Linked DNA regions of Saccharolobus solfataricus. The protein of the gene in region 1 binds, or shares a complex with, the protein of each later gene. Links are inferred from orthologs where the notes say so. Each region holds a gene or a part of one and is shown on either strand. Other genes may lie near its edges.

The links. The genes of interacting proteins can lie anywhere in the genome.
Region 2: SSOP1_RS16050 (region 1) and rpsJ share a complex: the UniProt entries of both Methanocaldococcus jannaschii proteins name them as parts of the 30S ribosomal subunit. The link is inferred for Saccharolobus solfataricus from one-to-one orthologs.

Annotation. Positions count from the first base shown.
Region 1 is NZ_LT549890.1:376,545-381,416, forward strand. What follows is about bases 644-3,429. They hold SSOP1_RS16050 (30S ribosomal protein S27ae), read right to left. Parts: upstream 2,258-3,429; coding sequence 2,030-2,257; downstream 644-2,029. Other genes in these bases: SSOP1_RS02165 (Kae1-associated kinase Bud32), read right to left, coding at 644-1,043; kae1 (KEOPS complex N(6)-L-threonylcarbamoyladenine synthase Kae1), read right to left, coding at 1,031-2,026; SSOP1_RS02175 (30S ribosomal protein S24e), read right to left, coding at 2,199-2,561; SSOP1_RS02180 (sulfide-dependent adenosine diphosphate thiazole synthase), read right to left, coding at 2,628-3,429. Also shown: SSOP1_RS02160 (XTP/dITP diphosphatase), read right to left, coding at 1-412; more of SSOP1_RS02165, read right to left, coding at 372-643; more of SSOP1_RS02180, read right to left, coding at 3,430-3,431; SSOP1_RS18090 (TRASH domain-containing protein), read left to right, coding at 3,521-3,730; SSOP1_RS02185 (UbiX family flavin prenyltransferase), read left to right, coding at 3,661-4,278; SSOP1_RS02190 (hypothetical protein), read right to left, coding at 4,640-4,872.
Region 2 is NZ_LT549890.1:183,951-188,831, reverse strand. The notes cover bases 1,156-3,950. They hold rpsJ (30S ribosomal protein S10), read left to right. Parts: upstream 1,156-2,296; coding sequence 2,297-2,605; downstream 2,606-3,950. Other genes in these bases: SSOP1_RS01065 (DUF1464 family protein), read left to right, coding at 3,433-3,950; tuf (translation elongation factor EF-1 subunit alpha), read left to right, coding at 1,156-2,272. Outside these bases: SSOP1_RS01100 (bifunctional nuclease family protein), read right to left, coding at 1-259; SSOP1_RS01095 (30S ribosomal protein S7), read left to right, coding at 338-919; more of tuf, read left to right, coding at 965-1,155; more of SSOP1_RS01065, read left to right, coding at 3,951-4,323; SSOP1_RS01060 (nucleotidyltransferase), read left to right, coding at 4,287-4,881. UniProt on the Methanocaldococcus jannaschii protein: Involved in the binding of tRNA to the ribosomes.

The DNA.
Region 1 (4,872 bases):
CTTCAGAAATAGCTCCCTTTACGATCCCAATAAATGTTTTAATTATTTTTCCGTCAGTAAACGTTAGTGCAGTCATAAAATAGGCAGACCTATCTTTTATTCCTTCGAGCAATTTTAGTATACCTTTAAGCCCTATTGTATTCTTAACAAAATTAGTATAGGGACCAGGGAAATTCTGTAATGCTTGCACGAATAATCCGCTATCATCTACTATTAATGGCCTCCTAAATATCAAATATGCCAAATTTGCTGCAGTTCTAGATATTTCTTCTAAGTCATCACTTTGTATTTCTATTTTCTCTCCTCTCAGATGCTCTAACTCTATATTAAAATTCTTTGCAATTTCCTTCAGCTCTATAAATTTATTTTCATTATTCGTTAATACTCCTATTTTTACGCCTCTCCTCAACATATCTACCTCTCATCCTAATATCCTTTACTAGTTCTAATATCTCATCAGTCTTTCTTCCCATGATTTTTCTGTAACCCTCTATAAATGCATCGTATATTATATCTTTAAAATCAGAATGTACACTTTCTAAAGATCTCAGAAATACATGCAAATCTGTTGCGAAATCCTCCTCATCTTGAGTTCTTCTTGATAAGCCGAAATCTATTATGAAGATATCGTCATTTGTAGAGCTTAAAATTAGGTTATTGGTAGTTAAATCACCGTGTGCTATTCCAATATTATGCAACTTTCCCGTAAGTTCCCCTATTCTCTTCCCAATATTAGGCAACAATTGTGTAGGATTATTTGTGTTTATAATATCTTTTACTATCTCTCCTTCTATATATTCAATTACCAATAAATAATTATTAGGATCTATAAAAAGTACTGCGGGTACGTTCACGTCATTTTTCAGTGCAGTATAAATTATCTTTGCTTCTAGTATTGTCCTCTCATAGTTAATTTTGTGATCTAGTTCTGGATTTCTATAACTTTTCTTGATCCTTTGCTTAAATATTGCATGTATGCCTAAAAAATACCCTTCATATATGTTGGATTCTGCGCCACGCTTAATTAACCTTAATTTCTCCAAGGAATATCAACCTCATCTACTCTCCATCTAGGCCTTATGTATGATTTATCAACGTCAATAAATACACCTTTAGATGCAGCTAACATACCGGCATAGGCTATCATCGCTCCGTTGTCTCCCGCAAATTCTGGAGGTACTATTTTGATTTGTACATTCCACTCTTTTCCTAACTCTTCTAATTTTTTTCTCAAACTCACACTTGCTGCTACTCCTCCAACTATCATTAATTCCTTCTTTGAGGTAAGCGCTAATGCCCTTTCCGTAGCCTCTAACAACATGTCAAATGCTATTTCCCTTACTGAGTAACAAATATCTTCTAACTTTTCCTTGCCAACAACCCTTAAAGCTGCTGTAAGTAATCCGGAAAATGACATATCTTGACCTTTAACAACGTAAGGTAATTTAAGCAATTTATTTCCCTTCTCTGCACAAATATCAATTACATGTATTCCATTTATAATATACGGTGGTGCCAAGCTCACCTCTCTTACAAATACATCCATCATGTTTCCTAATGCAATATCTAATGTCTCCCCAAAAACCCTAAATCTTCCTTTATAGAAAGTGGTTATTATCGTATTTCCACCTGAGAGGTATAAGATTAGAGGATCTCTGGCTTCAGTTGTTAAATACCCTATTTCAATATGTCCTATACCATGGTTTACTGGCACTAGTTTCTTATTATATTTCAATGCTATTGCTCTCGCTAGTGTAGCTCCAACTCTCAATGCTGGTCCTATACCTGGCCCTAAAGCTACCGCTATATAATTAATATCGTTTATACTAATTTTAGCCTTCTCTAAGGCTCTTCTTAATATAGTAGCTGAGACCTCAGCATGATGTTTTAATAGATCCCCAGGCTTCATACCCCCTTCTTTAGGAATAAAAGTATCCCTTTCATTCGCCAATATATAAGGTGGCGAATCTCTTACTATTCCTACGCCGAAGGTGTGAGCAGTTGACTCAATACCTAATACAAACATATTTTATCTTTTCTTAGAAGCGCCTATAAACTCAGTGTAACCACACTTTCCACAAGACCATCTTTCATTTGGTTTTAGGTGATGAGCCATTATACTTCCACATCTAGGGCATTTCTTATTTTTCAGCTTTACCTTATTCCCTTCGATCACGTAATAAGTCCTTACTATTGCTTTAACCTTTTGCTCCTTGGCCACCTTTGCTTCCTCCTTTCTTTTGTTTAGTTCCAGCATCTCTATCTAATAAATATTTTGGCTCAACTTTCTCTAATATTTCACGGGATTTATAAATATGTAATTTCACGTTACTTATGCCAGCTCCATAGCTTGTAGATATCTTTCTTACCACTACTAAGTTTTCTTGGGAACCCAAAGCTTGAATTATTGCCTTTATTATATCTTTCCTGGATGGGGTTCCGCTCCCCATATGATAAACTTTTAATGAGATTTCACGCCTACCTATGACAGAATTTTGCATATCCCTTTCTATAATCCCTTCAGCCTTATCTGAGATCTTCACTTTAGCTTGAGACTCCATTCTATTTCACCATTTTTAAAAATACGTATCAATTTAAGGTTTACTGTTTTAAACGTTATCGCTTTACTAAGCCCTTATTTCGCTTTTTAGGAGATCCTTAGTGATCTCCCCCGCTACCGCTTTACCAGAAAGTACCATAGCTCCAAATATTGGCCCCATTCTAGGTAATCCCTTTACTTCGGTAACTGCCATTCCGGTAGCGTATAAACCTTCTGCAACCTTTCCAGTGTTAATTACTGTTAATTCTTCAGCCCTTTCGCTATATGCTGATTTTTCGCCAGGAATAACTATTCCTAATTCTGGTATTTTTCTCGCAGCTACTGATATTACTTCAGCGTCATGACCAGTTGCGTCAACTACAGCTTTAGCTGAAATAAATATAGGATCCACATGAAGGCTTGCCATTTGCGTTGCTGTCCACTCTACTGCCACTCCAGCTACTCTTAAAGGATTCTCTCTAAATATTACATCATCTACGGTAACTCCATGAATTATTTTAGCACCAGCATCTATCGCGGCAGTGGCTAATTTGGCCATGAATTCAGCCGAATCCACAACGTAAACTCCCTCTTCTACTTCCTTTAACCTTATATTGACTTCTCTTAGAATCTCGTCTGCGGGCTTTTCTATTATTAATTTATGGAATAGCATTGCCCCTCCGCCTATTCCTCCGCCGAAACTTAACCTTCTCTCAAACACTAGCGTCTTTAATCCAGCTTTAGCTAGGTAGTAAGCTGCAGATAATCCAGATGGTCCTGCTCCTACTATTACAACATCAGACTCTACAAATTGGTACCAATCTTCCATTGTTTCCTTAATTATGTACCTACTTATCTTGACTTCATCTACTTGCTTAATTTTAACTTCCATAATCTAAAATGATATAACTTGCTTATAAATTAACTTTTATAATGTTATACATAGACAAGGTTTTTTTATAGCCAGAACGAGTGATAAGTATGCCATTGCAATTAAATACTAGTACGGTTACGTTAAAGTGCAACTGGTGTGGTACTATCATAAAGGAAAATCCAATAGTAGTTAAAACATGTTGTAATAATAAACCGTGGGTTTTTTGTAGTAATAGGTGTTATCAACAATGGTTAGCGGAATGGTTAAGGAAGCAGGAACAAAGAACAGGAGGGAAAAAACAAAGAGGATTATTATAGGGATAAGTGGGGCAAGTGGAACAATATACGGTATTAGGACTGTCCAATTTCTAAATGAGCTTGGTTATGAGATACATATCATAATTTCTAAAAGTGCGGAGAAAGTAGCACAAAAGGAACTAGGTATCAATTTAATCAATGAACTGAAGAAGTATTCCTCTTATATTTATAATCAATCCCAGATCGAAGCTTCACCTTCTAGTTCAAGCTTTTCCATAACTTCAAAAGGTATGATTATCATTCCATGTAGTATTAAAACTCTTGCAGAAATTGCAAATGGTATTGGATCGAATCTTCTATCCAGAACTGCATTAAATTTCATCAGAACAAATAAAAGGTTAGTTCTAGTAATTAGGGAAACCCCATTAGGTGCTATAGAACTTGAAAATGCCCTAAAGTTAGCTAGATTGGGGGTTTATATAATGCCAGCTTCTCCTGCCTTCTATATCTTACCAAAAAACATTGATGACATGATTAACTTCATTGTAGGCAAGGCTTTAGACTTACTGGGAATAAAGCATGATATATACAAGAGATGGAAGGGATAGTATGAAAACCTCTAATCCTAGTAGCAGTTTTCTGAAAACAACGCGTAATATAAACTGTTCATATTCATAATCCAAATTAGAGCATTGGTCTAATGTTAAATACTTGGAATTATTTTTGTAAAAGATTTTGTGTTCCTCATAGACTAATATCCCATTATCATTCATTTCCTCTCTGCCTTTTTTGGAGATTTTACTTAGTACCTTTAATCATCTTCCTTTTATAGAACTATCTCCATAACTGATTTAATTCTAGTCTTTCATTGAGTAATTTAATTTCTAGATTTTTAAAAATGTGTACACTTATCTATGTTCTACAAGCTTTCTATACACATCATTACAATCCTTAACTTATAAAATAGAGTCATAAGACATCTAATCCTTTTTTGCCAAATTTCTTAGATATTATCTCTTTCATTTTATCGTCGTAATCCTCTTTTTCAAGTTCTTTTTCAATTTCATTATCCCTTTCATTCTTCTTGTTAATGGCAAATGCGCATTTGTTACCAGGTAATAGTGCTCTCTTTTCACAATAAGCGTATTGGCATTCACCAGTTATACATACATCTCCTACCCATCTGCAATAGCCGACTTTGT
Region 2 (4,881 bases), 190 kb from region 1 along the record:
TGGAAAATTCCTCGGTGATTTCTGGTATAAACGAGATGATATCATATATATTTTCTCTTTTATCGCCAAACTCCTCCTCTTTATTCCCTTTCGTTTTATTTATTGCTATAACGATTTCTGCAGGTACGCTGAATAGATAAAATTGTCTTCCGTCTTCCAAATAACATACTATAGTTGGTATACCATGAAGAGGCATAAAGAATGCGTCAACAGAATTAACTTTTATATAATCCTCGTCCTTGATTGGTTGAAGACTCATCACGTATACACTACATATACTTATGTATCATAAATTTAAATATCCAAATCATAGATACCATTAAGAGGTAACAAATAGATGTCCTTAGAGAACTTACAATTAGACATCAAAGTGTTTGGTAAGTGGGATACTAAAGTTGAAATCAGAGATCCTAGCTTAAAGAAGTACATTTCTCTAATGCCAGTTTATTTGCCACACACTGGGGGTAGGCATGAACATAGGAGATTTGGTAAGGCTAAAGTTCCAATAGTTGAAAGGCTAATAAATCAAATAATGAGACCTGGTAGAAATAAAGGAAAAAAACACTTAGCATATAATATTGTTAAATTAGCATTCGACATAATTTATTTAAAGACTGGTCAAAACCCAATCCAAGTATTAGTTAGAGCCATAGAGAATAGCGCACCTAGAGAAGAAGTTACTAGAATTATGTACGGTGGTATAGTGTATTACGTCGCAGTAGACGTATCTCCACAAAGAAGAATAGACTTAGCCTTAAGGCATATAGCTACCGGTGCTAAGGATGCATCGTTCAATAATCCAAAACCTATTGAGGAAGTTTTAGCAGAAGAAATAATTGCTGCAGCAAACAATGACTCTAAGAGTTTTGCAATTAAAAGAAAAGAAGAGATAGAAAGAATAGCCTTAAGTTCAAGGTAAACTTTTATTAACTCTATCACTATATCGGTTAAGAGAGTGTTATAAATGTCTCAAAAGCCTCACCTTAATTTAATAGTAATAGGTCATATCGATCATGGTAAAAGCACACTAGTGGGAAGACTACTAATGGATAGAGGTTTCATAGATGAAAAAACAGTGAAGGAAGCAGAAGAAGCTGCTAAAAAATTAGGTAAAGAATCTGAAAAGTTCGCATTTCTACTAGATAGACTAAAAGAAGAAAGAGAAAGAGGTGTAACAATAAATCTAACATTCATGAGATTTGAAACTAAAAAGTACTTCTTTACAATAATTGATGCTCCCGGTCATAGAGACTTCGTAAAGAACATGATAACTGGTGCTAGCCAAGCAGATGCCGCAATTCTAGTGGTTTCAGCTAAGAAGGGTGAATATGAAGCTGGAATGAGCGTAGAAGGACAAACAAGAGAGCATATAATTCTAGCCAAGACCATGGGTTTAGATCAATTAATAGTTGCAGTAAACAAAATGGACTTAACAGAGCCACCATATGATGAAAAACGTTATAAGGAGATTGTTGACCAAGTCAGTAAATTTATGAGAAGTTATGGATTTAATACAAATAAGGTTAGATTTGTACCAGTAGTTGCACCTGCAGGCGATAACATAACTCATAGATCAGAAAATATGAAATGGTATAACGGTCCTACCTTAGAAGAATATTTAGATCAGTTAGAATTACCACCAAAACCAGTAGATAAACCATTAAGAATTCCAATTCAAGACGTCTACTCAATCTCTGGAGTAGGTACTGTACCGGTAGGTAGAGTAGAAAGCGGAGTGTTAAAGGTAGGTGATAAGATAGTATTCATGCCAGCAGGCAAAGTAGGTGAAGTTAGGTCAATAGAAACTCACCACACTAAGATGGATAAAGCGGAGCCAGGTGACAATATTGGATTTAACGTTAGAGGTGTTGAAAAGAAAGATATAAAAAGAGGAGATGTTGTAGGTCATCCGAATAATCCACCTACTGTTGCTGATGAATTCACTGCAAGAATAATAGTAGTATGGCATCCTACGGCCTTGGCAAATGGCTATACACCAGTGATTCACGTTCATACTGCGAGTGTGGCATGCAGAGTTTCAGAATTAGTATCAAAACTAGATCCAAGAACTGGTCAAGAAGCAGAAAAGAATCCACAGTTCTTGAAACAAGGAGATGTAGCGATAGTCAAATTCAAACCAATTAAGCCACTATGCGTAGAGAAGTATAATGAGTTCCCACCACTAGGCAGATTCGCGATGAGGGATATGGGTAAGACTGTTGGAGTAGGAATAATTGTTGATGTAAAACCAGCCAAAGTAGAAATTAAATAATTTTAATTTTTTATTGGTGATTTTATGCCTACAAAAGCTAGAATTCGATTATGGAGTACTAACGTTGAGAATTTAAATTATGTTATAACGCAAATAAGGGGTATCGTTGAGAAAACAGGGATAGAAATGAGAGGTCCAATTCCATTGCCAACTAGCAAACTAGAAGTTCCGATTATGAGACTTCCTCATGGAGAAGGAAGGAAAAAGTGGGAAAAATGGGAAATGAGGGTACATAAAAGATTAATAGATATTGCAGCAGATGAACGTGTGATGAGACAGCTAATGCGAGTGAGAGTACCCGAGGACGTTTACATTGAGATACAATTGATATAAATCTTTTTACTCTTCTATAATATAGTAGAGTGCCGGGGTGCCCGAGCGGACTAAGGGGCTGGCCTGGAGAGCCAGTGGGGGTTTCCCCGCGCGGGTTCAAATCCCGCCCCCGGCGCTATTTAAATTTATATAAAAAATTTACATTAATGATCTGACTCTTGTTATTGTATTGAGTAATTTTATTCATAAATAATAAGGTTCTCAATGAATGTATGAGAAGTGGAGTAAAGCTTGGGCTATATAGTAGGTTAGGCCATAAACTCTAAAATCTAACTATAAGTTCTCTAGTTAACGCTAGAAGATGCATGGTTATTTTAGTGAATGATAACAATAACTTTAAAGGTACTATAGAGTATATCTTAGATAGCGGGGTAAAGTAGCGGGGTGGGCTAGCCTGGTAAGGCCGCGGGGCTCATATACTCTTTAAAGCACGCGTTGGGAAACCCCGAGGTCCCTGGTTCAAATCCAGGCCCCGCTACCATATTATTTCTCGTCTTATGTGATATTGGAGGATTTTAGCAAGCGAAGGCTTTTTAAGTAAGTTATTAGTAGATACTCATGCATACGTAAAGTTGCCGCGGTAGTCTAGTGGTCTAGGATGGGGGCCTGTCGAGCCCCTGACCCGGGTTCAAATCCCGGCCGCGGCGTATTTAAATTGTGAACCTTGTACATATCTTTATTATATTTATGAAGAATGAGGGTGAAAGATTTTAAAGCGAGGAAGGAGTTAGAATGAATACTATACTTTATATATCTGTGTTGTACTATCTGATTTTGATGATGACGAAAAGCCGTTTTGAAATAATGATATGGCGAGGCAGCCACTGATGATTTATGTTGGTATCGATCCAGGTAGTGAGACTTATGCTTTCGCCTTTGTTGATGAACTAGGGAATTTGATCAAATATTTTGAAATATGTACAGATCTAGTAGAGAAAAGCTCTATATTTTTAGCCAAACTAATAGCCGATTATAGACCTATGGCAGTGGCTTTGCCTTCTGGTCATGGTCTACCTTTCTACAATATTAGAAATATTAACAATCGAGAAATATTTATCCTTACGTTAAAAGATCCATTATCTCATGGCCCTTTAAGAGATTTCTTACTAGCTTCAAAACAATATTTGTCTTTTTATAATTCTTTTACGATTCCCTCAGTTATTGAACTAAATAGTCTACCTAATGATAGGAAGGTAAATGTTATTGATAAGGGCACTGCAGATAAGGTTGCTTCTACATTTTTCTATAGGGTTTATCTTAAACTAGATAATTTTATTCTAGTTGAAATGGGAAGAAGATTTACTGCAATTGTTATCGTTATTAACGGTAAGATAGTTGATGGTTATGGCGGAACCTATTTATCTGGTTTAGATGGAGAAATAGCTTATCTTCTTCATAAATATTCTAGGATAGATAAGTCAACTGTTTATAATGTTGGTAGGAATTTAGAGCTTACCAGAATTATAGTGGAATGGTATAGTGATAAGTATAAGTTGCCGATTATAGTATCTGGATATAATAAGAACTATTTGGAGATTGGTAAGAAATATGATTTTAAGTTTAAGGAAGCAGCAGTCGGTGCGGCATTTATCGCTAATGCGTATTCTGGTGGGCTTCTACGTCATTATATTAGTATGTTGGATAGTAGTGGGACTCCAATCTCGTTTGTGAGGTTGAAAGAATGGGACGAGATTATTTCTTGGATAGAGACATTATAATTGATAAAGAGGGTAACGTGTATACTGTTTTAACCAATTATAATCCCCCTGGTTATGTTTTTGCCTATTTAAAATATGTTTATACCGGCAAAGGTATTTGGAATGGATATGAGAGGATATTTAAGAAGTATGGTGTTCATAATCTAATCAAGATTAATCAACGGTTTAATTTTGAGAGTTGCTATGATGCATCTTTTCCTATAGTTCTTCTATCTAATATTTCTAGACATTTAAAGCCTGAAGAAAGATTACGAGAGATATTAAAGAAGAGTGTCAGTGATAGTATAATTTATGCTCTTATCAGTTTTATAGAAGAATATGTAAGAGTTAACGATATAGGTGTTACTGGATCTATTTTACTAGGTAATTATCACAGCAATTCTGATATTGATATAATAATATATGGGCGTAAGAGTGCATTAGATTTCATTGAATCTTTTGATGGATTTGAAAAAGATTCTGAATGGATTATCGAGGCTAATGAGAATTACGGTATAAATTTCTCAAGTTTACTGTATGATAATAGGAGACGAGGGATATATAGGGGTATAAAGATCT